Microbispora hainanensis: one gene and its partner. The protein of the gene in region 1 interacts with the protein of each later gene in a pairwise test. Links are inferred from orthologs where the notes say so. Each region holds a gene or a part of one and is shown in the gene's direction. Other genes may lie near its edges.

Region 1 (14,104 bases):
CTCGTGCAGGTCATGGACCGGCTGCGCCGCGAGTGCCCGTGGGACCGCAAGCAGACCCACGAGTCGCTCGTGCCCTACCTGGTCGAAGAGGCCTACGAGGTGCTGGAGACCATCCACGAGGGCGACTTCGGCCCGCCGCTGCGCGAGGAGCTCGGCGACCTGCTGCTCCAGGTGATGTTCCACGCCCGGCTCGCCCAGGAGCGGATGGGGCCGGACGGGGACGGCTTCGACATCGACGACGTGGCGGACGGGATCGTGGAGAAGCTGGTGCGCCGCCACCCGCACGTCTTCGCGGACGTCCAGGTCTCCGGTGCCGGTGAGGTCAGCGACACCTGGGAGACCATCAAGGCGGCCGAGCGGGCCGCCAAGGGGGAGACCGGCTCGGTGCTCAGCGGCGTGCCGATGGGCCAGCCGGCCATCTCCCTGGCCGCCCAGCTCCTGCGCCGGGCCGGCGGGGTCGGGGCGCCCGGCTCCCTCGCCGGCGACCTCACGCCGTCCGCGGGCGCCCGCCTGTTCGCGCTCGTACGGGAGATCCAGGACGCGGGGCTCGATCCCGAGGCCGAGCTCAGGGCGGCGGCCAGGGAATACCGGCGGCGCGTGGAGGAGTGGGAGAGCACCCGCTCGGACACGCCGTGAACGGGACACCCTGCGCAGTACCGAGTAGTAAGGACCGATAGGCTCGGGTGGCAAACCGCCCGCCATTTTGCTAGGAGCGTTCGTGGCTGCCATCGAGGCCATCACCGCCCGCGAGATCCTCGACTCCCGTGGGAACCCCACGGTCGAGGTCGAGGTACTGCTGGACGACTACAGCACCGGCCGTGCCGCCGTTCCGAGTGGCGCCTCCACCGGTCAGTTCGAGGCCGTCGAGCTGCGCGACGGCGACAAGAAGCGTTATCTCGGCAAGGGTGTCGAGAAGGCCGTCCTCGGCGTGACCGACGAGATCGCCGACGAGCTCATCGGCTTCGACGCCGAGGAGCAGCGTCTCATCGACCAGACGATGATCGACCTGGACGGCACGCCCAACAAGGCCCGTCTCGGGGCCAACGCGATCCTCGGCATCTCGCTGGCCGTCGCCAAGGCCGCCGCCGACAGCGCCGACCTGCCCCTGTTCCGCTACGTCGGCGGGCCGAACGCGCACATCCTGCCCGTGCCGATGATGAACATCCTGAACGGCGGCGCGCACGCCGACACCAACGTGGACATCCAGGAGTTCATGATCGCGCCGATCGGCGCCGAGACGTTCTCCGAGGCCGTGCGCATGGGCGCGGAGACCTACCACACGCTCAAGAGCGTACTGAAGGAGAAGGGCTACGCCACCGGCCTGGGCGACGAGGGCGGCTTCGCGCCCAACCTGCCGTCCAACCGCGACGCGCTCGACCTGATCCTGGTCGCCATCGAGAGGGCCGGTTACACGCCGGGCCAGGACATCGCGCTCGCGCTCGACGTCGCGGCCAGCGAGTTCCACAACGACGGCGTCTACACGATCGACGGCAAGGGCGTGTCGTCCGCCGAGCTGATCTCCTTCTACGAGGACCTGGTCCGCTCCTACCCGCTGGTCTCCATCGAGGACCCGCTGAACGAGGAGGACTGGGAGGGCTGGAAGGCCATCACCGCCTCCCTCGGGACCAAGGTCCAGCTCGTGGGCGACGACCTGTTCGTCACCAACCCCGAGCGGCTCGGCCGCGGCATCGCCGAGGGCGCGGCCAACGCGCTGCTGGTGAAGGTCAACCAGATCGGCACGCTGTCGGAGACCCTCGACGCGGTCGACCTGGCCCACCGCAGCGGCTACCGCAGCATGATGAGCCACCGCTCCGGCGAGACCGAGGACACCACGATCGCCGATCTCGCCGTGGCCACCAACTGCGGCCAGATCAAGACCGGCGCCCCGGCCCGCTCGGACCGCGTGGCCAAGTACAACCAGCTCCTGCGCATCGAGGAGCTGCTGGACGACGCGGCGCGCTACGCCGGTCGCGCCGCCTTCCCGCGCTTCCAGGGCTAGCCTGCGGCGGGCCCTGCGGCAGACTCTGCGGCAGACGGGGATTCCGGCCGGACACGTTCCGGACGCCCGGTGGGGCGATGGGCGCGGCGACGCCGTGCCCAACCGGGCGTGTACGGCCGGGACGGGCGGTTAGTGTGGCCGTTGTCACCGGGCCCACGCGCTGACCGACCGGGAGGGGTGGTTTCGTGGCGGCGAAGCGGCCGCAGCTCACCGGGCGCGCGGCGATCCTCGCGGTCGTCGTGTGCGCCATCGCCATGAGCCTCGCCTACCCCGCGCGGGAGTACGTCGCCCAGCGCCGGCAGATCGCCCAGCTGGAGGCGCAGCAGGCGAACGCGCTGCGCAAGCTCCAGAACCTGGAGCAGCGGCGCAGGCGGCTGGAGGATCCGGACTACATCAAGCGCCTGGCCAAGGAACGGCTGTTCTACTGCGAGCCGGGCGCCGACTGCTACCAGGTGATCGACGAGGACACGGCGGGCACCGCCGCCGCCAAGGCGGGGACCAAGCAGCCGGAGCGTCCCGCCTGGTACGTCACTCTCTGGCGGTCGTTCGAGGCGGCCGACAAGGGGCGGCCCGCCGCACCCGCGGCGGGGCGCAGTCCCGCACCCACGGCGTCCCCGTCGGCGTCGGCGCCGCCGGCGGTGGGATGAGGGCCCCGGGATGAGGGCCTGGGATGAGGACCCCGGGATGAGGATCACGGACGCCGCCGGGAACGGCGGGGCGCGCAGTGTCAACGGCGCAGGGCGCGCAGTGTCAACGGCGCAGGGCGCGCAGTGTCAACGGCGCAGGGCGCGCAGTGTCAACAGCGCAGGGCGCACGGCGTTAAGGGCGCACAGCGTTGAGGGTGCAGGGCGCACAGAGTGAAGGGCGAGGAGATCGACGTGGCGGACGACCAGGCGGACCACGCGGGCCACACGGGCCGTGTGGACCCCGCTGACCTGGCGGCGGCGCGGGCGCAGCTCGGGCGGCAGCCGCGCGGGGTGCGGGCCGTCGCTCACCGGTGTCCCTGCGGCCTGCCCGACGTGCTGGAGACCGCGCCCCGGCTGCCCGACGGGGCGCCGTTCCCCACGCTGTTCTACCTGACCTGCCCGAAGGCCGCCTCGGCGATCGGCACGCTGGAGTCGTCCGGTCTGATGAAGAGCATGCAGGCCCGGCTCGCGGAGGACCCCGAGCTGGCCGAGGCCTACCGGGCGGCCCACGAGGACTACGTCGCCCGCCGCGACCAGGCGGCCAAGGAAGAGGGCCTGGAGCCGCTGCCGCGCGACATGCAGAGCGCCGGCGGCATGCCGGGCCGGGTCAAGTGCCTGCACGCGCTGGTGGCCCACGAGCTGGCCGCGCCGGGGGTCAACCCGTTCGGCCGGGAGGCGCTCGACGCGCTGCCCGACTGGTGGGCCGGCGGCCCCTGCGTGGTCGTTGAGAGCCCCGCAGAGCGGCCCCAGGCTACGCGGAGCACCGAGACGGACTGAGGGAACGAGCGTGAAGACGAAGCGGGTCGCGGCCATCGACTGCGGGACCAACTCGGTCCGCCTTCTCATTGCCGATATCTCCGGCGACGTCCTCACCGACGTCGAACGGCGGATGGAGATCGTCCGGCTCGGCCAGGACGTCGACCGTACGGGACGGCTCGCGCCGGAGGCCCTGGAGCGGACCTTCACGGCCATGCGCGGCTACGCCAAGCTGATCAGGGAGCACTCCCCGGACGGCCCCGTGCCGGTCCGCGTGGTCGCCACCTCGGCGACCCGTGACGCCGCCAACCGGGCCGACTTCGTCGCCGGGGTGCGCGACATCTTCGGCGTGGAGCCCGAGGTGGTGACCGGCGACGAGGAGGCGCGGCTGTCGTTCACCGGCGCGACCCGGGGCCTCGCCGGATCGGACGCCGAGACGCCCTACCTCGTGGTGGACATCGGGGGTGGTTCGACCGAGTTCGTCGTCGGCTCCCGGTCCGTCGAGGGCGCGCTGTCGGTGGACATCGGCTGTGTGCGGCTCACCGAGCGCCACCTGCGCGACGATCCGCCGAGCGCCGAGACGGTGGAGGCGGCCGTCGCCGACATCGAGGCGGCCATGGACCGGGTCGAGGAGCGCGTCCCCGTGCGTACGGCGCGGACGCTGGTCGGCCTGGCGGGCTCGGTCACCACGGTCGCCGGGATCGCGCTCGGCCTGCCCGCCTACGACCCCGCGCGCATCCACCACTCGCGCATCCCGGCCGAACGGGTCCACGAGGTGTCCGCGCGGCTGCTGCGCATGACCCACGACGAGCGGGCCGCCATCCCGGTCATGCACCCGGGCCGGGTGGACGTCATCGGCGCGGGCGCGCTCATCCTCGACCGCATAGTCCGCCGTTACGGCTTCCCCGAGGTCGTCGTCAGCGAGCACGACATCCTCGACGGCATCGCCTGGTCCCTCGCCTGAGAAAGGCCTGACGAAGGCTCGACGAAGGCTCAAGGAGCGGCGGGCTCGTTCTCGTACGCGCCGAGGATCGAGTCGAGCAGGCCCGGGAACCGGCCGTCGAGATCGGCCAGGCGCAGCGCGGTCCACCGGCGGTTGCCGTCCTCCCGCTGATGGATGACACCTGCCTCCCTGAGCACCCGGAAGTGGTGCGTGAGCGTCGACGGCGCCACATCCACCGGAAACGTGCCGCAGGGCCGTTCCGGCTCCGCGCGCAGCGTCCGCACGATCGTCATGCGTGTGGGGTCCGCCAGCGCGTGCAGGACGTCGAGCAGGTCGATCTCGGCGGCGTTCGGATGCGTCAGTGCCGACCTGCGGCGTTGGGTTCGTGGCATCTCCCCACCTTTCTCTTTCGACAACCATCGTACAACTGTGGTACGACTTTCGTAGTACGACGAACGTCGAAAAAGGAGTGGGTCATGCGGGCACTGGTGATGACGGGGCCGTCGCACGGGTCGGATCTGACCGAGATCGCGGACATGCCGGTGCCGGAGCCCGGCGCGGACGAGGTGTCCATCGACGTCTCCTTCGCGGGCGTCAACTTCATCGACGTGATGGCGCGCAGGGGAGACCCGGGCTACGTCACGGCCTGGCCGTACGTGCCGGGCAAGGAGGTGGCGGGCACCGTGCGCCGGGTGGGCCCAGGCGTCTCCGGTCTCGTGCCGGGGCAGCGGGTGGCCGCCTTCACCCCGTCCGGCGGTCTTGCCGAGGTGGCCGTGGCGTCCGCCGCTCTCACCATGCCGCTGCCGGACGGCGTGCCCTCCCCCCTCGCCGCGGCCGCCCCGCTGATGCTGACGAGCGCGTTGCTGCTGCTCACCGACGCGGCCAGGTTCGGCGCGGGAGAGAGTGTGCTCGTGCACTCCGCGAGCGGCGGCGTCGGGTCGGCCGTGGCCCGTCTGGTGCCCGCGCTCGGCGGAGGACGGCTCATCGGCACCGTGGGCCGGGCGGACAAGACCGAGGCGGCCCGGTCGGCCGGCTACGACACGGTGGTCGTCCGCGACGAGGGGGCGGGCGCCGCCATCCGGGCCGCCGCGCCCGAGGGTGTGGACGTCGTCCTCGACCCGCTCGGCGTCGAGCTGCTCGAACTCGACCTGGAGGTCACCGGGCCCGGCGGCAGGATCGTGCTGTTCGGCAACGCGGGAGGCGGTGAGGTGTCCCCGTTGCCGCCCCACCCTCGCCTGATGCGGGGCAACGTGGGGATCGTCGGCTTCAGCGCCAGCGCCCTCACCGTGAACGCGCCGCACCGGATCGCGCGGGGCCTGCGCCGCGTGCTGGACCTGGTCGCGGAGGGCCGGCTGGACGTGCCGGTGACCGTGATCGACTCTCTCGGCGAGGTGCCCGGCGTCCACCAACTGCTCGCCGACGGCCGGGGCAGCGGCAAGTACGTCGTCCGGATCGCGTGAGGGTCGCACAGAAGATCTTGCCACTATTGCGCATTGCGGAGTACCGTGCTTTGCGTGGACAGTAGCCAGCTCCTCAAAGGGGTTCTCGACCTGGCGGTCCTCGCGGTGCTCGCCGAGCGCGACAGTTACGGATACGACGTCGTACGCCGCCTGCGCGAGGCGGGGCTGGAGGACGTCGGCGACGCCTCGGTGTACGGGACGCTGCGGCGGCTCTTCAAGGCCGGAGCGCTCACCTCCTATGTGGTGGCCTCCGACGAGGGGCCGCACCGCAAGTACTACGGCCTGAACGACGTGGGCCGCTCACTCCTCCAGACCTCGGCGAAGACCTGGACGTCGTTCGCCGCCACCATGAACGACCTGCTCAAGGAGGTCGATCCGGGATGACTCCCCCAACGACGCCCCCGATGACGCCCCAGGACTACGCCGCCGCCGTACGCGCGGCGCTCGCCGATCTCCCCGCCGGGGACAGGGACGCGCTGCTGGAGGACCTGGACGAGCATCTCGCCGAGGTCGCCGCCGAGCCGGGCATGTCGCTGGAGGAGCGCCTCGGCAGCCCCGAGGCGTACGCGGCCGAGCTGCGGGCCGCCTATGGCGGGCGGCCGTCGGACGGCGGCTCCTCGTTGGGCGGGCGGCTGCGCGAGCGCGTGAGCGGTGCGGTCCGGCGCGTCCACACGCGGCTGCTCGTGCTCCCGCCCTACCGGCAGGCCGCCGCCTTCGCCCCGGAGCTGCGCCCCGCCTGGTGGGTGCTGCGGGGCTACGCGATCGCGCTCGCCGTGCTCGCGCCGATCAGCGCCCCCGGGCTGATCCCCGGCGACATCCCCGCCTGGGTGTTCACGCTCGCGGTCGTCTGGGGATCGGTGTGGCTGGGCCGGCGGGGCCGCGCGCGAGCGTCGCGCTGGGGCCGCGTGCTGCTGCTCGGAGCCAACCTGGTGGCCGCGGTGCTCGTGATCACGGCGATGGCCGACGTGCCGGGCACGCCGTCGCGCGACGTGGCCTTCGACTACGGCTCCCGGCCGGAGGGCCTGGGCGTGCGGGTGGAGAACGTGTCCTCCTTCGGCGGGGAGGTCACCAACATCTTCCCGTACGCGGCGGACGGGACGCCGCTGCACGACGTCCGGCTCTACGACCAGGACGGCGACCCGATCATGCTGGATCCGGGCTTCGACCAGGAGATCGTCATCCCCTGCGACGGGGAGCCGCCCATCCGCAACGCCTACCCGCTGCCGCTGCGGCCCTCGGACGACCGTCCCGGACGGGCCGCCCGTGGACCGGCCGCCCGTGGGCTGGAGCCCACGTGCACGCCCACCACCCCGGCGCCCACGGACACCGCGACGCCTTCCGCGTCGCCGTCGCCATCTTCCGAGCCGTCGGCCACGCCGTCCCGCCGATAGTCCCGGCTGCGCCCCGTCCAGTCTCAGCCGTCCCGGCTCCGGCCGTAAGGTCCGAGCCGTAAGGTCCGAGCCGTACGGCCGGAGCCGGGCGGGGCGTCAGCCGTGCAGGCGGACGGGCAGCGAGAACAGTCCGCGCATGATGGCGCTGGGCCACCAGCGCAGCTCGGCGGGGTCGGCGGCGAGGGCCAGATCGGGGAAGCGTTCGAGCACCCGGCCGATCGCGGCCTCCCCCTCCACCTTGGCCAGGGCCGCGCCGACGCAATAGTGGGGCCCCCGGCCGAAGGCGAGGTGCGGTTCGCCGACCCGGCCGGGGGAGAACGCGTCCGGGTCGGCGAACGCCGCCGGGTCCCGGTTGGCCGCGAGCAGCGAGACGAGGATGGGCTCGCCGGGCAGCATCTCCTGGCCGCCGATCACCACGGGCTCGGTGGGAAAGCGCCAGGTGGCGTTCCGTACGGGACCGTCGTAACGCAGCATCTCGTCGATGAAGTCCGGCAGCCGGGAGAGATCGGCGCGCAGGACCGCCGCCTGGGCGGGGTGCCGCAGCAGCGCGAGCAGGCCGTTGCCGATCAGCGCCACGGTCGTCTCGTGGCCCGCGATCAGCAGCAGGAACGCGGTGGAGGTCAGCTCGTCCTTGTCGATCTCGCCCTGGTTGGACCGGCGTACGAGATCGGTGAGCAGGTCGTCGCCCGGCCGGGAGCGCTTGAGCTCGACCAGGTCGGCCAGGAAGATCTCCAGGGCGTCGGTGGCGCGGGCGATCTCCTCCACCTCGGACGCCGCCGCCGAGTCGATGACAGAGGCGTGCCGGTGGAAGGTGGCCCGGTCCTCCTCGGGCACGCCGAGCAGGTCGCAGATGATCGTGATCGGCAGGGGATAGGCGAGACCGGAGATCAGGTCCGTCTCCGGGCCGTCGAGGCGGTCGAGCAGCGCGTCGGTCACCTCCAGCGCCCGCGTCCGCAGCCCCGCCATCCGCCGGGGGGTGAAGGCCCCGCTCACCAGCCGCCGCAGCCGCGCGTGGTCGGCGCCGTCGGCGTTGATCATGTGGCGGGCGAGCCCGGGCCGGTGGTCCAGAGGCAGGCCGAGAGAGGCGGCCCGCCATTCGGGCGAGCCGGCCGCCGGGTCCTTGGCGAGGGCGGGATGGGTCAGCGCGGTCACGGCGTCCTCGTACCGCGTGACCAGCCATGCCTCGCAGCCGGGCAGCGGCACGCGGGTCACCGGCGCGTTCCGGCGCAGCCAGTCGTAGGCGGGGTAGGGATCGGCGTCGAACGCCGGGCCGAACAGCGGGGGGCATGAGTCGATGGACACGGGCCCTACGTACCCATCTCCGGCACGACGGAAAAGATCGGAATCTTTCCCGGCATGACCGCTTCGTGACACGCGCCGGTGCCGCGAAGCCCGCTTCCCGGCGGACGCACATTTTCTGACCTGGCACGATCGGTGTCATGAGCTTCGTTCCTCCCGGTTCCGGCCGGCCGGGTGACCCCGCGTCCCCGGACACCCCCGTCGCCCACGACGCCCACGAGGTCGCCAAACTGGCCGCGGAGAGCCGTACGCTGGCCGAACTGACCGCCAGGCAGTCGGTGTGCCGCGCCTGCCCGCGCCTCGTCAAGTGGCGGGAGGAGGTCGCCGACGTCAAACGGCGGGCGTTCGCCGATGAGACCTACTGGGGACGCCCGATCGCGGGCTGGGGCGACGAGGCGCCGCACACGCTCATCGTCGGGCTCGCGCCCGCCGCGCACGGCGGCAACAGAACCGGCCGGATCTTCACCGGCGACCGCAGCGGCGACTGGCTGTTCGCGTCGCTGTACCGCACCGGGTTCGCCGTGCAGGAGACCAGCGTCCACGCGGGCGACGGGCAGCGGCTGATCGGCGCTCGGATGATGGCGGCGGTCCGGTGCGCCCCGCCCGCCAACAAGCCCACCCCGGAGGAGCGCGACACCTGCCTCCCCTGGCTCGCCAGGGAGCTCGCGCTCGTGGCGGGCACGACCCGGGTGATCGTGGCACTCGGCGGTTTCGCCTGGCAGGCGGTGTGGCCCGCGCTGCGCGAGGCCGGGTTCACGCTGCCGCGCCGCAGGCCGCCGTTCGGTCACGCGGTGGAGGTGCCGCTCTCCTACGGCGAGGCACCGGTCACGCTCATCGGCTGCTACCACCCGAGCCAGCAGAACACCTTCACCGGCCGGGTCACCGCGGACATGCTCGACGCGGTCTTCGCCCGCGCCGCCGCACTGGGCAAGGCGACCTTGTGAACCATTTCACGAGTGTGAAGTCGATCACTTCGGGAAGATTGCAGGAATTTTTCCAAGAAATGACGTCAAGAGATGACGGAGTGGGGAAAATCACTGGACCTTCGGCCCTGGCGGAATGGTGCGGTTGCCAATCCGTGACGTAAGCTTGTGAATGCTTTCACAAGGAGGGCATCGTGGCAGACCGCAACTGGAAGCACGTCGTCATCGTCGGCGGTGGATACGTGGGCCTCTACACGGCTCTGCGGCTCCAGCGCACGCTCCGCCGTGAGCTGCGCAACGGCAGCGTGCGGATCACGCTGATCGACCCGCAGTCGTACATGACCTACCAGCCGTTCCTCCCCGAGGCGGCGGCCGGCAACATCTCGCCGCGCCACGTCGTGGCCCCGCTGCGCCGGGTGCTGCCCAAGGTGCGCATCCTCAACGGCAAGGTCTCCAAGGTGCACCACGAGGCGCGCACGCTGACCTTCGAGCCCGCCGCGGGCCAGTCCCGTGAGATCGAGTACGACGTCGTCGTCATGGCGGCCGGCTCGATCTCGCGTACGCTGCCGATCCCCGGCCTGGAGGACGCGGCCATCGGCTTCAAGACCGTCGGCGAGGCCATCGCGCTGCGCAACCGGGTGCTGGCCCTCCTCGACCGCGCTGAGTCGAGCGACGATGAGGACGTGCGCCGCCGCGCGCTGACCTTCGTCGTGGTCGGCGGCGGCTTCGCGGGCATCGAGGCCCTCGCCGAGCTCGAAGACATGACCGACGACGCGGTCAACTACTACCCGAGCATCGACAAGAAGGACCTGCGCTGGGTCCTGATCGAGGCGTCCGACCGCATCCTGCCGGAGGTCGGCCCAGAGATGGGCGAGTGGACCGCCGAGCAGCTGCGCGAGCGCGGCATCGAGCTCAAGATGAAGACGTTCCTCCAGTCGTGCGAGGGCGGTCTGGTCAAGACCTCCGACGGCGACGAGTTCGAGTCGGCCACGATCGTGTGGACCGCCGGCGTGAAGCCGAGCCCGATCGTCAACTCCACCGACCTGCCGCTCGACGAGCGCGGCCGGATCAAGACCACCACGCGCCTGACCGTCGCGGGCGTCAAGGGCGCCTTTGCCGCCGGTGACATCGCGGGCGTGCCCGACGTGACCAACCCCGGACAGTACTGCGCGCCCAACGCCCAGCACGCCGTACGGCAGGCGAAGGTCCTCGGCGACAACATCACGGCCTACCTGCGCGGGCAGAAGCTGGCGGACTACCGGCACAAGTACGCCGGGTCGGTCGCCGGGCTCGGCCTCTACCGGGGCGTCGCGAACGTCTACGGCGTGAAGCTGCGCGGCTTCCCCGCCTGGTTCATGCACCGCACCTACCACCTGTCGCGGGTCCCCACGGTCAACCGGAAGGTCCGCGTGGTGATGGACTGGACGCTCTCGCTGTTCTTCAAGCGGGAGACGATCTCCCTCGGCGAGATCGAGCACCCGCGCGACGAGTTCCGGGCGGCCGCGAAGAGCGGCGTCAAGCACTGATCCGCCCGGCGCGGACGGCTCGGCGGACGACCTCGGAACACGCACACGGCCCGGCGGCCCACCCGCCGGGCCGTCGCGTCTTCCTGTGCTCTGACATGCTGGTGTGGTGGACGGGGGAGAAGGTGCGGACGGTCTCCAGGACCTTGACCGGCCGGCTCCCAGGCGTGCCGTTCACGCGCTGTGGAAAGGGGGACAAGCCGCGTAAGACGTAACTTGCTTACAGAGGAGTGATCCGTGACATATGATCGCGGCGCCCCCGTAGCCCAATGGCAGAGGCAAGCCCCTTAAAAGGGCTGTGGTGTGGGTTCGAGTCCCACCGGGGGCACAGAGCGCCGCCTCGACCAATCAGCCCCGTGACCTGGGGGAGCGCGGTCACGGGCCGATCGTAGCTGTTCCGGTTGACTACGGCCGAACGCGAACGTCCACGGGAAGCCGTGCCCCCGGCATGCCCGTGGTGTGCCCGCGACATCACTCCTCGCCCAGCCCGCCGGCGCTGCACCCCTGTGGATCCCGCCCGCGCCGGGTTCCGCCGTGTGGTCGGCGGAGGAGTGGGACGGCCTCTCGGGCTCTCTTGCCGGGCACGAGCCACTTGCGATTCGGATGCCGAGGTAAGCGGCTCGGGCCGCTCAGTCTTTTGACTAGTGGGGTGGGAGTCGCCCGTGGGGCGAGCGTGCGGGAAGTCCTGATCTGGCGGCCGGTAGATTTTTCTCGTCCTATTTGTCATAGAGAGTCCATGCTCGGATACATTCGGGCATGCGTTTTGTCCTTTTTGTCATGGTTCTGGTGGGTTTGGTGGTCGGTATCGCCTTGCCCGCGTCGGCCATCACCCATGGCTCGGCAGACAATGGCGATCACCCGGAAGTGGGCGCCCTCATCGGGAATGAGCCGGAGAGCGACGGCACGTGGGCGTACTGCACCGGCACCCTCATCTCGCCGAACGTCTTCCTCACGGCCGCCCACTGCGGGCACAAGGGCCAGAAGACCGCCCGGGTCTCCTTCGCCGACCACTACCAGCCCGGCGAGAAGCTCTACACCGGTCGCTTCGTGCCCGACTCGCGATACAAGGGCGACGCCTACGATCTGGCGGTCGTGATCTTCCCGGCGCCCGTCGAGGGCATCGCGCCGGCCAAGCTGCCCTCGCTGGGCCTGCTCGACCAGCTCAAGGCCGACGGCACCCTGCAGACCGCGCGCTTCACCCCGGTCGGGTACGGCTCGGTGGAGCCCACGAAGAAGCGGGACGGGAACGGATGGCGCTACCACTACACCGACACGCGCAGCCAGACCTCGATCTCCTTCAAGCGCCTGGGCGCCAGGTGGCTCGACCTGATGCCGTCCTCGCGTGACGAGGGTGGAACCTGCTACGGCGACTCCGGCGGCCCCAACTTCCTGGGCGGCCCCGACTCGAACCTGCTCGTGGCCACGACGATCAGCGGCGTGGACGACGCCTGCAAGACGACCAACGTCGACTACCGGCTGGACATCCCCGAGGTGCGGGCGTTCCTCGGCAAGTACGTCACGCTCCCCTGACGCCGCTTTCGCGGTTGGGGGTAGATATATAACCCCAATGGGGGTATGAATGATGCATGCCTAAGATCAACGTGTACCTGCCGGATGATCTGGCGGAGGCGGTCAAGGACGCGGCGCTTCCGGTGTCCGCGATCTGCCAGCGGGCGCTGGAGCAGGCGGTCCGCCGCGTGAGCGCCATCCGCGAGAGCATCCTCGGCGACTTCGAGATCGACGACCCCCGGTTGTCGCACTTCACGCCCAGGACCCGCGCCGTCTTCCGGCTGGCGCTGGAACAGGCCCGGGCCGAGAACGCCGCCGGCATCGGCACCGAGCACCTGCTCGCCGCGATGCTGGCCGAGGGGCGGAACCTCGCCCTGCATGTGCTGCGGGCCATGGAGGTCGAGCCCGCTCTGATCGAGCGCGACCTCACGGCCCGCCGCCCGTCCGCACCCACCGGCCCGAACGAGTCCGGGGACGAGGGGACGCCGAAGGGCCCGAGCCGGTTCGACGCGCATGCGGCCAACGCCCTCGAACTGGCGGTCACCGAGGCCCATGCCCTGGGGCACAACTACATCGGGTGCGAGCACCTGCTGCTCGGCCTGGTCGCCGAGCCCGACGGCATCGGCGGGCAGGTGCTGCGCGAGCGGGGCGCCGAGCCACGCCTCACGCGGCGCGCGGTCGTGGCGGCGCTCGCAGGCTACGTCCACCTCCGAGCCCAGGCACAGGACGCCTCCGCGTCCCAGAGCACGGCCCAGGCTTCTTCTCAGAGCGCCGTGCAGGCGGTGGCGGCGGTCGTCCGTCAGGAAATCGCTCCGCTCATGCGGCGCATCGAGCGGCTCGAACAGCACGCCGGAGTCGCCGCCGAGGACGGCGCGGCGTGAGCGGACGCGTGCTGCTGGTGGCGACGGGCGACGTCATGGCGTACGCCCGTCGCACGGGCCGCCCGGGGCTCGCGACGGCCGCCGACCTGCTGGCGGCCATCCCCGGGAATCCCGGCGTGGAGGTCGTGACCGAGGACGTGCAGGCCGAGCCGAGCTGGGACACCTCGGCCTCCACCATGCTGCGGCTGGCCCGGCGGGTGCGTACGGCCCTGCTGGACGAGGGGTTCGACGGCGTGGTCGTCACCCACGGCCTGGACACGATCGAGGAGACGGCCTTCCTCGCGGACCTGCTCGCGGGCCCCGCCGCTCCGCGCGGCGGCATCGTGCTGACCGGCGCCGTACGCGGGCTGGACGAGCTGTCGAGCGACGGCCCGCGCAACCTCGCGTCGTCCCTGGCCGCGGCGGCCGACCCGGCTCTTCGCGGAGTCGGCGCGGTGGTCTGCGCGAACGACGAACTGCACGCGGCCCGCTGGGCCACGATGGCCGACGCCACGAGCGTGGCTGCCCTCTCGTCCGCCCCCGAGCCGATCCTCGGCCGGGTGGTGGACGGCCGGGTCGAGATGACGGCGACGCCGCCGCCACGGCCCCCGGCCGCGCGGGGAGAGCCGGAGACGAACGTCGCGCTGATCAAGACATATCCGGAGATGGATCCGGTGATCGTCACGTCCGTCGTGGACGCCGGAGCCAGGGGTGTCGTGCTGGAGGGCACCGGCGCCGGGAACGTCCCGATCACC
Region 2 (14,198 bases), 4.0 Mb from region 1 along the record:
GGTGGATCACCCCGACGTGGTCGAGGTTCTCGAACTGCTCGGCAGCACGCTGACGGACCAGGCCGCCGCCAAAGCCGCCCGGAAAGCGGCTTTCAAGGCTCGTTCGCGGGGCATCAGGTGACTGCTGTGCAGTAAGTTGCTGGAATGGCCGACAGCGACGTGCTCACCTTTCCGCCGGTCGACATCGCCCCCGACGAGCAGCTCGTCCTCGCGGTTCGGGAGGTCCCGCTCGTGCGGGACGCCCGCCGCGTGGCCGAGTGGGTCGGGGCCCGCTGCGCGGCCTCTCCCCGGGGTGTGTGCGAGGTCACCGAGCAGGGGCTGCCGCACCCCGCCGAGGCCGAGGCGGTCGTCGCCGAGCTGGGCCTGGAGGCCGCCAGGCTGCGCCTGCTGTGGGTGGTCGCGGTCAACGGCCGCCTCGTGGAGGTCACCCGGCAGGGCGCCCGCCCCGGGCCCGGCGTGCCCGACCCGATGGAGTTCTGGGACGGCGTGGTCATGGACGTGCTCGACCGCACCGAGGAGGGCCTGACCGGGTCGGCGGTCATCGACGAGCACCTGACCGAGATCCTCGCCACGATCTACTCGGTGCGTGAGGGCATGCCGCTCGCCGCCCTGGCCGGCGGCATCCTCCAGGCCCACGAGGTGGGCTGCGAGGCGCGGCCGGCGGACCTGCGGCGGCTGCGGATGACGCTGCCGGGGGAGCTGGCGGCGGCCATGGCGCTGCTGGAGTACTGCGGGCTGATCGAGCTGACCGGGGAGCTCGTCCGGCTCACCCAGCCGGGCGTGTGGGCCGTGCGCCGCGACCTGCTCAGGGAGGGCCACGACGCGCCGTCGCTCGGCGAGGTGGCCGCGCTCGCCGAGCTGGGCGCCGCCGACCTCATCGACGCCATGCTGACCGGCCGGGCCTCCGCCAGCGCCGCCACGCTGTGGCTGGAGCGCCGGGTGCCCGAGGACGCGGCGCGCGAGCTCATCAAGATCGCCGCGTCGGGCAACGCCGCCCAGCGCGGCACCGCAGGGACCGTGCTGGAGGAGCTGGGCCCGGAGGCCGCGCAGGCCGTACGGGAGGCCCTGGACGAGCCGATGATGTGGCGCTACGCCGCCGCCTGGCTGGGCGTACGCGATCTGGAGGCGCCGGCTCTCGGCGAGGGCGACGGGGCCTGGGTGGCGGTGGACACCCTCGCCGCCCTGCTCTACATCGGCGCCCCGGTCGACTCGGTGGCCCACTTCGACCTCCTCGGGGAGGACCTGCTGACGCTGGTGCCCCAGATGGGCCGGGTCGACCACCCCGACGCTCTCGCGGTGCTGGAGATGCTCGGCAGGCACCACCCCGACCCGCTGATCGCGAAGACCGCCAGGAAGACGGCGATGAAGGTGCGTTCGCGCCCGTAGACTGGGGTGATCCTCCTCGTGTACGTGACGTGAACGGAGTCAACCCTTGGCCATTCAGCCGATCCGCCTGTTCGGCGACCCGGTGCTGCGCACCCCTGCCGAGCCGGTGGTCGACTTCGACAAGGAACTGCGCAAGCTCGTCAAGGACCTGACCGACACCATGATGGACGCGCCGGGCGCCGGCCTGGCCGCGCCGCAGATCGGCGTCGGCCTGCGCGTGTTCACCTACTACGTCGACGAGCAGCTCGGGCACCTCATCAACCCCGATCTCGACCTCGGCGGCGAGATCGACGAGGAGGGCGAGGAGGGCTGCCTGTCCTTCCCCGGCCTGACCTTCCCGACGCCCCGCGCGATCAGAGCGGTGGCCAAGGGCTATAACATGCACGGCGAGCCGGTGACGATCGAGGGCACCGACCTCATGGCGCGCTGCTTCCAGCACGAGACCGACCACCTCGACGGCGTGCTGTTCATCGACCGCCTCGACCCCAAGCAGCGCAAGCTCGCGATGAAGGCGATCCGCGAGGCCGAGTGGAGCGGCCTGTCGGCGCCGGTGGTGAAGGTCTCGCCGCACGCCACGCAGGGAAGGGCCCTGTAGTGCGCCTGGTCTTCGCCGGCACGCCCGACACCGCGCTCCCGTCGCTGCGCGCCCTGCTGGACTCGCCCCGTCACGAGGTGGCGGCCGTGGTGACCCGGCCCGATGCGCAGTCCGGCCGTGGCCGCAAGGTGCATCCCAGCCCGGTGGCGCAGCTCGCCGAGGAGTCGGGGATCGAGGTGCTCAAGCCGGCGAAGGCCGGAGACCCGGAGTTCCTCGACCGGCTGAGGGCGATCGGCCCCGACTGCTGCCCCGTGGTCGCGTACGGCGCCCTGCTGCCGCAGGCGGCGCTCGACATCCCCCCGCAGGGGTGGATCAACCTGCACTTCTCCGTGCTGCCCGCCTGGCGCGGCGCGGCGCCCGTGCAGCACGCCGTGCTGCACGGCGACGACGTCACCGGCGCCTCGACCTTCCGCATCGTGAAGGAGCTGGACGCGGGGCCGGTGTTCGGCGTGCTCACCGAGCGGATCCGGCCCGGCGACACGAGCGGGGCACTGCTGGCCCGGCTCGCGGACGCCGGCGCGGGGCTGCTGCTCGCCACGCTCGACGGGGTAGAGGACGGCACGCTGGAGGCGCGCCCGCAGCCCGCGGACGGCGTCAGCCTGGCCCCGAAGATCACGGTCGAGGACGCCAGGATCGACTGGACCGCGCCCGCGATGCGGGTCGACCGGCTGGTGCGGGCCTGCACTCCGGCTCCCGGCGCGTGGGCCGAGTTCCGCGGCCAGCGGGTCAAGATCGGGCCGGTGCGGCTCGCGCCCGACGCGGGCAAGCTCGCCCCCGGCGAGATCGCGGCCACGCGGAAGTCCGTCCTCGTCGGGACCGGCACCCACCCGGTGGAGCTCGGCGAGGTGCAGCCGCAGGGCAAGCGCCAGATGACCGCGGCCGAATGGGGGCGCGGCGTCCGGTTCGCGGATGGTGAGACCCTGGTCTGAACGGCCCCGCCCGCCACGGCCCCGGCATCGTTCCGGGAGACGCCCGGCAGGCAGTGGAATCCGCCGCCGAGCCGGAACCGTCCCGGTGGCCGGAACCAGGGCTGGCCGACCGGGCCGGCGGAACTAGGGCCGGCGGAACTAGGGCCGGCGGATCGGTGAGGGACAGGACCGAGGGCGGTAGCGCCGCACGTGCCTCCATCGAACGGGGCGGTGTCTAAGGTGACAGCGCCGAAGATGACAGGGCCGCGGAGGGCGGAGTAAGAGCGGCGGCATCTCAGGGTGAACAGGGTCGTGGCAGTGGTCGTGGCAGTGGTCGTGGCAGTGGTTGTGGCAGGGTCGAGGGTGACACCGTGAAGCAGGGCAGAGGGCAGGGCGGCGGCGCACGGCGTGGCCAGGGGAGCGGCCAGGGCGGCGGCCCGGGAGGCGACTCAGGACAGGCCCGCCCGGGACGCGGCGGCAGGCCGGGACGCGGCGGGCAGGCCGCGCACGCGGCGAAGGCCGGGCAGCCGAGGCAGGGCCGCGGACGCCCGCCCCGCGACGAGGCGCGCAACGCCGCCTACGACCTGATGCGGGCCGTCGACGAGCGCGACGCGTACGCCAACCTGCTCATGCCGACCCTGCTGCGGCAGCGGCGGATCACCGGCCGTGACGCGGCCCTCGCCACCGAGCTGGCGTACGGCACGCTGCGCGGCCTGGGGACCTACGACGAGGTCATCGCCGCGTGCAGCGACCGGCCGCCGGAGGAGGTGGACCCGCCGCTGCTCGACGCGGTGCGGCTCGGCGTCCACCAGCTTCTGCGCACCCGGATCCCGCCCCACGCGGCGGTCAGCGCGACCATCGACCTCGTGCGGCTGCGTGTCGGGCCGGGCCCGTCCCGCTACGCCAACGCCGTGCTGCGCAAGGTCGCGGGCCGCACGCTGGAGCAGTGGCTGGAGATCGTCGCACCGCCGCGTGACCAGGACCCGATCGGCAACCTGGCGATCGCCTACAGCCACCCGCGCTGGATCGTCACCGCCCTGCGCGACGCGGTCGGCGGCGACGTGGACGAGACGGCCGCGCTGCTGGAGGCCGACAACGAGCGGCCCCGCGTGGCGCTGGTGGCGCGGCCGGGCCGGGCCACGGTGGACGAGCTGGTCGCGGCGGGCGCCGAGCGGGCCGCCTACTCGCCGTACGCCGCCTATCTGCCGGAGGGCGACCCGGGCTCGCTTCCCGCGGTGGGGGAGGCGCGGGCCGCGGTGCAGGACGAGGCCAGCCAGCTCGTGGCGCTCGCGCTGACCCGTGTGCCGCTCGACCAGGACTTCACCTGGCTGGACATGTGCGCGGGCCCGGGCGGCAAGGCCGGGCTGCTCGACGCGGTGGCGGCCCAGCGCGGCGCCCGGCTGCTCGGCGCCGACGTGCAGTATCACCGGGCTCGGCTGGTGTGGGGCACCACCCGCGAGGCGAAGGTGATCACGGCGGACGGCACCCGGCCCGCCTGGCGGCCGGGCGTGTTCGACCGGGTGATGCTCGACGCCCCCTGCACCGGGCTCGGCGCCCTGCGCAGGCGTCCGGAGGCCCGCTGGCGGCGCGACCCCCGGAGCATCCCCGAGCTGACCGCGCTGCAGCGGCGGCTGCTCGGCTCGGCGCTGGAGGCCGTCCGGCCGGGCGGTGTCGTTGCGTACGTCACCTGCTCGCCGCACCTGGCCGAGACCCGCGCGATGGTGGAGGACGTGCGCGACCGCGTGGAGGTGCTGGACGCCCGCGCGTTCCTGCCGGAGGTGCCCGGTCTCGGCGACGGCCCGTACGCGCAGTTCTGGCCGCACCGGCACGGCACGGACGCGATGTTCCTCGCGCTGCTGCGCCGCACCTGACGGTCCCGCCGCAACGGCCCACAGCCGAACCGCCCACAGCCGCAACCGCCCACAGAGGAGACCACCCACAGAGACCACCCGCGGAGGAGACCACCCGCGGAGCCGGGCGTCTCCCGGGCGACGGTGAAGCGCAGGCGCGCGTCAGGCGGCCGGCGCGCGGGCCGCAGTCATCGGCCCGCGTACGCGCGGCTGATTGCGGGCGGCGGTGGATGTCATCGATCGCGGACGAGGGCGAGCATCTCGTCCACGGAACCGGCCGGATCGTTGATCGGGAACTGCACCGCCCGGATGATCCCGCCGGGGTCGGCCAGCAGCGTGAGGCGCTTGAAGCGGTCGACGCCGGCCGTCCGGAAGGTCGGCAGCAGCAGCCCTGCGGCGAGCCTGCTGTCCTGGTCGGACAGCAGGGGATAGGGCAACGTCGCATGCTCGACGAAGGCGGCCAGCTGGTCGGGCCGCTGCGTGCTCACGCCCCGGACCGCGGCGCCTGCCGCCTCGAAGCCGGCATGCCGTGACGCGTAGGTGAGCGCCTCCAGGGTGCATCCCTTCGTCCCCGGGATGTCGGTCCAGCCGGGCGGGTAGCCCTGGGTGCCCGGGGCGAAGGCACCGGGGAAGAAGAACAGCACGGTCCAGACGCCCGGCGCGACGGGCGTGACCGGCTCGCCGTCGTGGCGATCCAGCACGACGTCCGGCACCTTCCGGCCGACCAGATCGTGCACGCGGCGGCTTTCGGCGGACCCGTCCTCGCTGGTCGCGGTCAGCGCCCCGTCGCCCATCACATGCCTGGTGCCCCAGTCCTGCAGTGCGATGAGCGCCGGCAGCAGGCCCTCGCCCTTCGCGGTCAGCACGTAGTCGTAACGCGGCGGGTGCTCGGAATAGGGCCGCTTCTCCAGCACCCCGTGGTCGACGAGCCCGGCCAGGCGTTCGGCCAGCGCCCGGCGGCTGACGCCGAGCTCACGCTGAAGACCGTCGAAGCGGGTGATGCCGCCCGCGATGTCGCGAACGATCAGGAACGTCCACCAGTCGCCGATCACGCCGAGGGCCTGCGCGATACCGCAGTCGGAGTCGGGTAGATCCGCGCGCTTCACGCGCTCCAGTATAGTGCGTTTCAGATTGGAACTGACTGAGGAGAGGCGCGGGGATGGGAATGGACAGCGGAGGCGGGGCGGCCGTCTTCTGGCGGTGGTGGACGGCCGGCACGGTCAGCGCGGTCGGCTCGGCGGTCGGCGCGGTGGCGCTGCCGCTGACGGCCCTGACGGTGCTCGACGCCTCCGCGTTCGAGATGGGCCTGATCGCCGCCGCCGGTTACGTCGCCTGGATCGTGATCGGCCTGCCCGCCGGGGTGGTGGTGCAGCGGCTCCCCATGCGACGGGTGCAGGTCGGCGCCGACCTGGCCCGTGCGGCGGCGATCGTCTCCATCCCGCTGGCCTGGTGGTCCGACCGGCTGACGGTCGCCCAGCTCGTGATCGTGGCCCTCGTGACGAGCTTCGCGAACGTCGTCTTCGACGTCGCCAACTCGACCTTTCTGCCGTCGATCGTGAGCAGGGAGCAGTTGCAGTCGCGCAACAGCCTGACGTCGGGCACCCATGCCGCCACCCAGCTCGGCGGGCCGTCGGCGGGCGGCATCGTCGTCCAGGTGCTCGGGGCGGTGCCCACCCTCCTCGTCGACGCGGCCGGCTACCTCGTCTCGGCCCTGCTGCTGCGGACCCTGCCGGAACGCCGCGCACAGGCCCCCGACCGCTGGCCGCCGATGCGCGAGATGATCGGCGAAGGCTGGCGTTTCGTCGCGCGCCACCCGGTCATGGGCCCGTGCATGTGGGCCGCCACCGCGGCCAACGCGGTCTGCGGGGCACAGCAGGCGCTCTACGCGTTGTATCTCGTACGCGAGCTGCACGCCGCGCCCGGCCTCGTCGGCCTGCTGCTGGCGGCGGACGGCGTCGGCTCGCTGATCGGCGCGGCCCTGACGAACCGGGTCACGGCCAGGCTCGGCACCGCCCGGGCCCTGATCGTCGCCGGCTTCGCCGCGGTCGCCGGGGCGCTCGTCATTCCCCTCGGCGCCGGCTGGCCGGGCTTCGCCGCCTTCGCCGTGGGCAACGTGGTGTTCGCCGCCGGCATCGTGACGTTCAGCGTGGTGACCCGCACCTATCGGCAGATCGCCAGCCCGCCCGGCCTGCTGTCCCGGGTGATGGCCACGGTGCGCTTCGTCTCCTGGGGCGCGATCCCGGTCGGAGGCCTGGTCGCCGGAGCGGTCGCCGGGATGCTCGGCGGCCGGATCACGTTGCTGATCTTCGTCGTCCCGGCCGTCTGCATTCCGCTGGTGCTGCTGGCCTCACCGATCCGGCGCCTGCGCGACCTCACCGACTATCGGCGGAGCGGCGACTCCACCGGCCCGCCCGCGCATCGGCGGCAGCTCGCCGCCGAAGCCTGAGCGGGCACCCGCGCCCTGCCATCGGGGACGACGGGGCCGTCGGGGTCGTCGGGGTCGTCGGGGCCGTCGGGGTCGTCGGGGTCGTCGGGGTCGTCGGGGTCGCCGGGGTTGCCGGGGGAAGGAGCGGGACGGAGGTCCCGGCGAAATAGACTGCAGGCACTATGGCCGTTCAGATCTCGCCCAGCATCCTGTCCGCGGACTTCGCCCGCCTCGCCGACGAGGCCGCACGCGTCAAGGACGTCGCCGACTGGCTCCACGTCGACGTCATGGACTATCACTTCGTGCCGAACCTGACGCTCGGCCTGCCGGTCGTCGAGTCGCTGCTGAAGACCACCTCGACGCCGATCGACTGCCACCTCATGATCCAGGACCCGGATCGATGGGCGCCGGACTACGCGGAGGCGGGCGCGGCCAGTGTGACGATCCACGCCGAGGCGGCCAAGGCCGCCGTGCGCACGCTGCGGGCGATCCGCGCCGCCGGGGCCAGGGCAGGTCTGGCGTTGAACCCGGCGACCGCCGTCGAGGGGTACGAGGACCTGCTGCCCGAGATCGACATGATGCTCGTCATGACCGTCGAGCCGGGCTTCGGCGGGCAGCGCTTCCTCGACATCGTGCTGCCGAAGCTGTCGCGGGCCCGGGCGCTGATCGACAAGTACGGCGGCGAGGTGTGGCTCCAGGTCGACGGCGGTGTCTCCGCGGAGACGATCGAGCGCTGTGCCGAGGCCGGGGCCGACGTCTTCGTGGCGGGCAACGCCGTCTACGGCTCCGACGACCCCGCCCGCGCCGTCCAGGAGCTCAGGAGCCTCGCCGAACGGGCCGCCCCGCCCGCCTGAACGCCCCCGCCCGCCTGAACGGCCCCGCCCGCCTGAACGGCCCCGCCCGGCCCGTCGCCGAGCACACGGCAGGCACCTGCGCGTCGGCGCCTCCGGGGCCGGAATCCTGCGCCGCAGGGCGGCTGACGGCGGTGGCCGTCACCGCTTCGGGCGTCCCCGGGGGACAGCGGCGCCGACCACCGGGCCACGCCGCCGGTGCCGCATCCGTACGGCAGGGCAGCGGGCGTACATCGGACGAAACGACGACGGGCGCGACCCCCGAGGGGGCCGCGCCCGTCGCGCGTGCCGGGAAGCGTCAGGCGAGGGCGGGGTCGAGGACCACGTCCTCGCCCTGCGTGGTGGGCGCCTCGGGGAAGTGGCAGGCGGTCAGGTGACCCTCGCGGTTGCCGCTGAGCCTGACCAGGGGCGGCACCTCGGTGGCGCACTTGTCCTGGGCCTTCCAGCAGCGCGTGCGGAACCGGCAGCCGGACGGCGGGTTGATCGGCGACGGGACGTCGCCGGCCAGGCGGATGCGCTCGCGCGGCTCGCTCGACACGTCCGGCTCCGGCACGGCCGACAGCAGGGCGTGCGTGTACGGATGCCGGGGCCGCTCGTAGATCGACTCGCGGTCGCCCACCTCGACGATCTTGCCGAGGTACATGACGGCGACGCGCTGCGAGAAGTGCCGGACGATCGCGAGGTCGTGCGCGATGAACAGGAACGCGATGCCGAGGTCGCGCTGCAGTTGCTGCAGCAGGTTGACCACCTGGGCCTGGATGGAGACGTCCAGTGCCGAGACCGGCTCGTCGGCGATGATGAGCTTGGGGTCGAGCGCCAGGGCCCGGGCGATCCCGATGCGCTGCCGCTGGCCGCCGGAGAACTCGTGCGGGAAGCGGTTGTAGTGCTCGGGGTTGAGGCCGACGATCTCCAGCAGTTCCTGGACCCGCTTCTTGCGCCCGCCGGGCGGGTTGATGTCGTTGACCTCCATCGGCCCGCGGATGATCGTGCCGACGGTGTGGCGCGGGTTGAGCGAGCTGTAGGGATCCTGGAAGATCATCTGGATCTCGGACCGGATCGGCTTGAGCTGCCGGCGCGAGTGGTGGCTGATGTCCTGGCCCCGATAGAGGATCTTGCCGGAGGTGGGTTCGAGGAGGCGCGCCGCCAGGCGGCCGCTGGTGGACTTGCCGCAGCCCGACTCGCCCACCAGGCCGACGGTCTCGCCCTCGCCGACCGTGAGGTCGATGCCGTCCACGGCGTGGACGGCCCCCACCTGGCGCTTGATCAGCGCACCGCCCCGCACGGGGAAGTGCTTGACCAGGTCCTTGAGCTCCAGCAGCGTCTCGTTCATGCGTGGTCCTCGGTCTTCGCGGTGCGGAGCTCCCTCTTCTGCTCCAGCGTGAGGTAGCAGGCGTCGCCGTGCCCGGTCTCCGGGGAGATCGACGGCCGCTGGCCGAAGCACAGCTCCGGCCCGGCGAGCTTCGTGTAGTCGCAGCGCGGGTGGAAGGGGCAGCCGGACGGCGGGTTCAGCAGGCTCGGGGGAGTGCCGCGCACCGGCATCAGCGGGACGTCGACGGGCGCGTTCAGGCGCGGCATCGACGACAACAGGCCCCACGTGTAGGGGTGCTGCGGCTCGCGCAGCACCTCGCGGACGGTGCCGCGCTCGGCTGCCCGCCCGGCGTACATGACCATGACGTTGTCGGCGGTGCCGGCCACCACGCCGAGGTCGTGGGTGATCAGGATGATCGCGGTGCCGAACTGCTGCTGGAGTTCCTTGAGCAGGTCGAGGATCTGCGCCTGCACGGTCACGTCGAGCGCGGTCGTCGGCTCGTCGGCGATGAGCAGGTCGGGGTCGCACACCAGCGCCATCGCGATCATCGCGCGCTGGCGCATGCCGCCGGAGAACTCGTGCGGGTAGCTGTCCACGCGACGCTCCGGCTGCGGGATGCCCACCCGGCGGAGCATCTCGATGGCCCGGTCGCGGGCCTCCTTCTTGCTCGCGCCCTTGTGCTTGCGGTAGACCTCGCCGATCTGCCGGCCGATCGTGTGGAACGGCGACAGCGCGGTCAGCGGGTCCTGGAAGATCATCGCGACGCGGTTGCCGCGGAGCTGCTCCATCGTGGTGCGGTCCGCCGAGATCAGCTCCTGGTCCTCCAGCCAGATCTCCCCGCTGATCTTCGTGTGTGCGGGGTCGTGCAGGCCGAGGATGGCGAGGTTGGTCACCGACTTGCCCGATCCGGACTCGCCGACGATGCCGAGCGTGGTGCCCTTCTCCAGATCGAAGGACAGGCCGTCGACGGCGTGCACGATGCCGTCCTCGGTGCTGAACTCGACGCTCAGGTCGCGGACGGACAGGAACGGCCCGGGGCCGCGCGAGGTCCCCGGCTCGCTGCTCCACGACACGGTGGTCACTTGCTGCTCCAGTTCCCGGTTCGACTTGGTAGGGCGTTGGTAGGGCGGGCTCAGGTCAGGCGGACCCGCGGGTCGATGAACGCGTAGAGCACGTCCACCACGATGTTCAGCAGGACGATCGCCGCCGCGCCCACGATGGTCACGCCGAGCAGCATCGGCAGGTCGGTGTTCTGCACGGCGCGTACGGCGAGCTCGCCGATGCCGTGGAGGCTGAACGTCTGCTCGGTGATGATCGCGCCGCCCAGGAGCGTTGCGAGGTCGACACCGAAGATCGTGACGATGGGGATCATCGCGCCGCGCCAGGCGAAGCGGAAGAAGACCGCCTTGTTCGACATGCCCTTGGCGCGGGCCGTACGGACGTAGTCCTCGGTGAGCTGCTCGACCATCTGCGAACGGGTCATGCGGGTGTAGTTGGCGGTGAAGATGATCGACAACACCACCCACGGCAGCAGCAGGTGGGTGAACCAGTCCAACGGGTTCTCGGTGATCGGCACGTACGACGGGCGGGGGATCAGCTGCAGGGTGTCCACGAGGTAGAACGCCAGCAGCGGCCCGACGAAGTAGATCTGGAGCGAGGCTCCGACGACCGACGAGGCGCTCGCGATCTTGTCGAGCGGCTGCCCGACCTTCCAGGCCGCGATCATGCCGGTCATGATGCCGAACGCCAGGATGACCACCGACGCGCCCAGGGTGAGCGACAGCGTCACCGGGAAGCGGTCGACGATGGCGCCGAAGACGGGCTCCTGGGTGGCGAAGGAGTAGCCGAGGCAGGGCGCCGGGCACTCGCCGAACTGGACGAACTCGCGGCCGGTGAAGATGCCCGCCAGCCAGTGCCAGTACTGCACGAAGAGCGGCTCGTCCATGCCCAGGTTGTGCCGGATCAGCGCCAGTGTCTCGGGCTGGCAGATCTTGCCGCAGAACGCCCGGGCAGGGTCACGCGGGACGGCGTAGAAGAGGTAGAACGTGATCGCGCTGATGATCATCAGGATCACGAGGGCGCCGGCGACGCGGCGTACCAGATAGCTGGTCATGGTCTCGCACTTGCTCCTGCGGGCGGGACGGGCCTGGGGCCCGCCGCCCCGGCGAAGGGGCGGCGGACCCTGGTTGCTGCTACTTCACGTAGATGTCGAGGGCCGACTGCTCACCCTCGATCGGGTCGAACTTGACCCCGCCGAGGCCCGAGCCGTACAGACCGAAGTAGGTCTGGTAGAACTCGGGGACGATCGCGGCCTGGTCCATGATCTGCCGGTCGATCGCGGCCCACGCCTTGCCGGCCTCGACCGGGTCGCTGATCGCGTTGGCCTTGTCGATGGCGTCGTTGATCTCCGGCACGTTGAGGTGCGTGTAGTTCGGCTGGTTGTCGGAGATCAGCCGGCCGTCGTACTGCGGCTGGATCGCGGTCGATCCGGTCGGCCAGTCGGCCGCCCAGCCGCCCCAGTAGATGTCGTACTTGTTGTCCACCGGGCCGATGGCGTCGTAGTACGTCGTCGGGTTGAGGGGCTTGGCCACCACGTTGAAGCCGGCCTTGGTCAGCGCCTCCTTGATGGCGACGGTGACCTTCTCCTGGACCGGCGTCTGGTTGTAGGCGTAGACGACGGTCGGGTTCGGGGTGCCCGACTTGGCGAGCAGCGCCTTGGCCGCCTCGGGGTCGCCCTCGGGCTTGGCGAGCTTGTTGTACAGGTCGAACTGCTCGTAGCCGAGGACCGTCGGGCTCATGACCGTCGTGGCGATCTTGCCGGCCGCGATCTCGCCGCCCTCGAGCTGCTGGATCTGCTTGGACGGCCAGGCCGTGATGATGGCCTTGCGGACGTTGACGTCGGTGATCCGCTTGGTGTTGATGTTGTAGAAGGTCGTGAACGGCGTCAGGCCCTGCAGCGACCGCTTCATCAGCTCGGGGTTGCCCAGCACCTCCTGGACCCGCTCGGGGGCGACCGGGTTGTGGAAGGTGAACGCCTGCTTGTCGGTGCCGGTGTCGGCCATGAAGCGCTCGGTGGTCTGCTGCGCCTGCAGGCCGAACTCCATGTGGAACTTGTCCGGGTACGCGTGCCGGATGGGGTCGGTCTTCGGGTCCCAGTTCGGGTTGCGCTCCAGGTCCAGCGACTTGTCCGTGATGTGGCTCACGATCTTGTACGGACCCGAGGAGAACGGCTGCTTGTCGTACTTCTGCTTCGTGTCGTGCGCCTTGGGCACGGCGCCGTAGCCGGTCATGGCCACGGTGAAGTTGAAGTCCGGGTGTTCCCCGTTGAGGTGGAAGACCACCGTCTTGTCGTCCGGAGTCTCGATCGTGTCGAGCTCCTTGCCGTCGTACGGGCCCTTGTACTGGTCGCGGAACGGCTTCTTCGGGTCCGGGACCAGCCACGTCTCGGCGTAGTCCGGGCCCTCGGTGATGAAGTCGGCGAACAGGCGCTCGAAGCTGTACTTGATGTCAGCGGAGGTGATCGGCGAGCCGTCCTCCCACTTCAGGCCGTCCTTGAGCGTGAACTTCCACGTCTTGCCGTTGTCGGTGGTGGTGCCGGTGTCGGTCGCCAGGTCGCCGACGAGCTTGATGTTGCCCGAGTCGTCGTGCTTGTACGCGGTGAGCTGGCGGGTGAACAGGTGGGACACCGAGGAGTTGTAGTTCACGTAGACGCGGCCCGGGTCCAGGTGGCTGAAGTCGTCCCGGTCGATCATGTAGACCGTGCCGCCGGACTTGGCGCCCGGAACCTCGGGGGCGGGGCCGGTGGAGTCGGCCGCGGTGCCGACCGAGATGGCGCTGACGGCCTTGTTCTCCAGCGGCTTCTGCGAGGTGCCCGCAGCGCCCTGGGGTGCCGCGCCGCCCCCGCCCTTGGCGCAGCCGGCGAGGGCGAGCGCGCCCACCGCGAGCACGGCCGTCATCGAGGCGATCCGCCTGCTATGCGATCTCATGTGGTCCTTCCTATGGGGGAGAGCGCGTGTGGTCAGCGCTTTGTCTTGGGGTCGAAGGCGTCGCGAATGGAGTCCCCGAGCAGGTTGAAGGCGACCACGAAGATCAGCATCGAGACGCCGGGGAACAGGAGGTAGGTCACGTCGGAGTGGTAGACGTTCACTCCCACCTGGAACATCCGGCCCCAGTCGGGGGTGGGCTCCGTCATGCCGACGCCCAGGAAGCCGAGACCGGCCTCGGCGCCCACGTACAGCGGGAGCGCGAGCGTGGACTGGATGATGATCGGAGTCCAGAGGTTGGGCAGAAGCTCTTTGAAGATCACCCTGAACGGCGACGCGCCGGTGACGCGGGCGGCCTCGACGAACTCGCGCGCCCGCAGCGACAGCACCTGTGCGCGGAGCAACCGGGCGATCGTGGCCCAGCCGAGGACGGTGAGGACGACGCAGATGGACACGTAGCGCAGCCAGACGGGCGTCTCCTCCTCGGGCAGCACGATCGCGGCCTCGACGACCGGCAGGAACACGATCAGGAAGAGCTGCGAGGGGAAGGCGAGCAGCGTGTCGATGACCCGCCCGATCACGTAGTCGGTCTTGCCGCCGAGGTAGCCGGAGGTGATGCCCATCGCGACGCCGATGATGGTGGTGATCACCGTCACGACGAGGGCGATGCTCAGCGAGGTGCGGATGCCGTACACGAGCTGCGTGAACACGTCGCGACCCAGGCCGGGCTCCAGGCCGAACCAGAAGTCGCCGCTGATGCCGCCGTTGGGCGCGATCGGGTAGCCGAAGTCGTTCAGCAGGCCGGGCTGGTTCTGCCCGTAGGTCGTGTACGGATCCTTGCCGTACAGCGCGGAGATCACGGGAGCCAGCAACGCGATCAGGAAGAACGCG

The links.
Region 2: the proteins of eno (region 1) and rpe interact in binary tests that used the Escherichia coli proteins (3 or more experiments, as listed by UniProt). The link is inferred for Microbispora hainanensis from one-to-one orthologs.

The regions. Positions count from the first base shown.
Region 1 is NZ_CP108086.1:1,132,582-1,146,685, reverse strand. What follows is about bases 69-2,858. They hold eno (phosphopyruvate hydratase), read left to right. Parts: upstream 69-718; coding sequence 719-1,999; downstream 2,000-2,858. Other genes in these bases: OHB01_RS05165 (septum formation initiator family protein), read left to right, coding at 2,185-2,646; OHB01_RS05175 (MazG family protein), read left to right, coding at 69-636. In the rest of the region: more of OHB01_RS05175, read left to right, coding at 1-68; OHB01_RS05160 (DUF501 domain-containing protein), read left to right, coding at 2,920-3,462; OHB01_RS05155 (Ppx/GppA phosphatase family protein), read left to right, coding at 3,473-4,405; OHB01_RS05150 (ArsR/SmtB family transcription factor), read right to left, coding at 4,435-4,776; OHB01_RS05145 (quinone oxidoreductase family protein), read left to right, coding at 4,861-5,844; OHB01_RS05140 (PadR family transcriptional regulator), read left to right, coding at 5,899-6,228; OHB01_RS05135 (HAAS signaling domain-containing protein), read left to right, coding at 6,225-7,235; OHB01_RS05130 (cytochrome P450), read right to left, coding at 7,332-8,537; OHB01_RS05125 (uracil-DNA glycosylase), read left to right, coding at 8,675-9,478; OHB01_RS05120 (NAD(P)/FAD-dependent oxidoreductase), read left to right, coding at 9,649-10,983; OHB01_RS05110 (trypsin-like serine protease), read left to right, coding at 11,845-12,510; OHB01_RS05105 (Clp protease N-terminal domain-containing protein), read left to right, coding at 12,567-13,370; OHB01_RS05100 (asparaginase domain-containing protein), read left to right, coding at 13,367-14,104. UniProt on the Escherichia coli protein: Catalyzes the reversible conversion of 2-phosphoglycerate (2-PG) into phosphoenolpyruvate (PEP). It is essential for the degradation of carbohydrates via glycolysis.
Region 2 is NZ_CP108086.1:5,111,085-5,125,282, forward strand. Bases 6,299-9,182 are described here. They hold rpe (ribulose-phosphate 3-epimerase), read left to right. Parts: upstream 6,299-7,346; coding sequence 7,347-8,018; downstream 8,019-9,182. Other genes in these bases: OHB01_RS23920 (MFS transporter), read left to right, coding at 6,299-7,185; OHB01_RS23930 (ABC transporter ATP-binding protein), read right to left, coding at 8,314-9,182. In the rest of the region: OHB01_RS23890 (hypothetical protein), read left to right, coding at 1-121; OHB01_RS23895 (hypothetical protein), read left to right, coding at 145-1,386; def (peptide deformylase), read left to right, coding at 1,433-1,981; fmt (methionyl-tRNA formyltransferase), read left to right, coding at 1,981-2,910; OHB01_RS23910 (RsmB/NOP family class I SAM-dependent RNA methyltransferase), read left to right, coding at 3,261-4,760; OHB01_RS23915 (winged helix-turn-helix transcriptional regulator), read right to left, coding at 4,973-5,845; more of OHB01_RS23920, read left to right, coding at 5,899-6,298; more of OHB01_RS23930, read right to left, coding at 9,183-9,345; OHB01_RS23935 (ABC transporter ATP-binding protein), read right to left, coding at 9,342-10,406; OHB01_RS23940 (ABC transporter permease), read right to left, coding at 10,457-11,437; OHB01_RS23945 (ABC transporter substrate-binding protein), read right to left, coding at 11,517-13,310; OHB01_RS23950 (ABC transporter permease), read right to left, coding at 13,343-14,198. UniProt on the Escherichia coli protein: Catalyzes the reversible epimerization of D-ribulose 5-phosphate to D-xylulose 5-phosphate.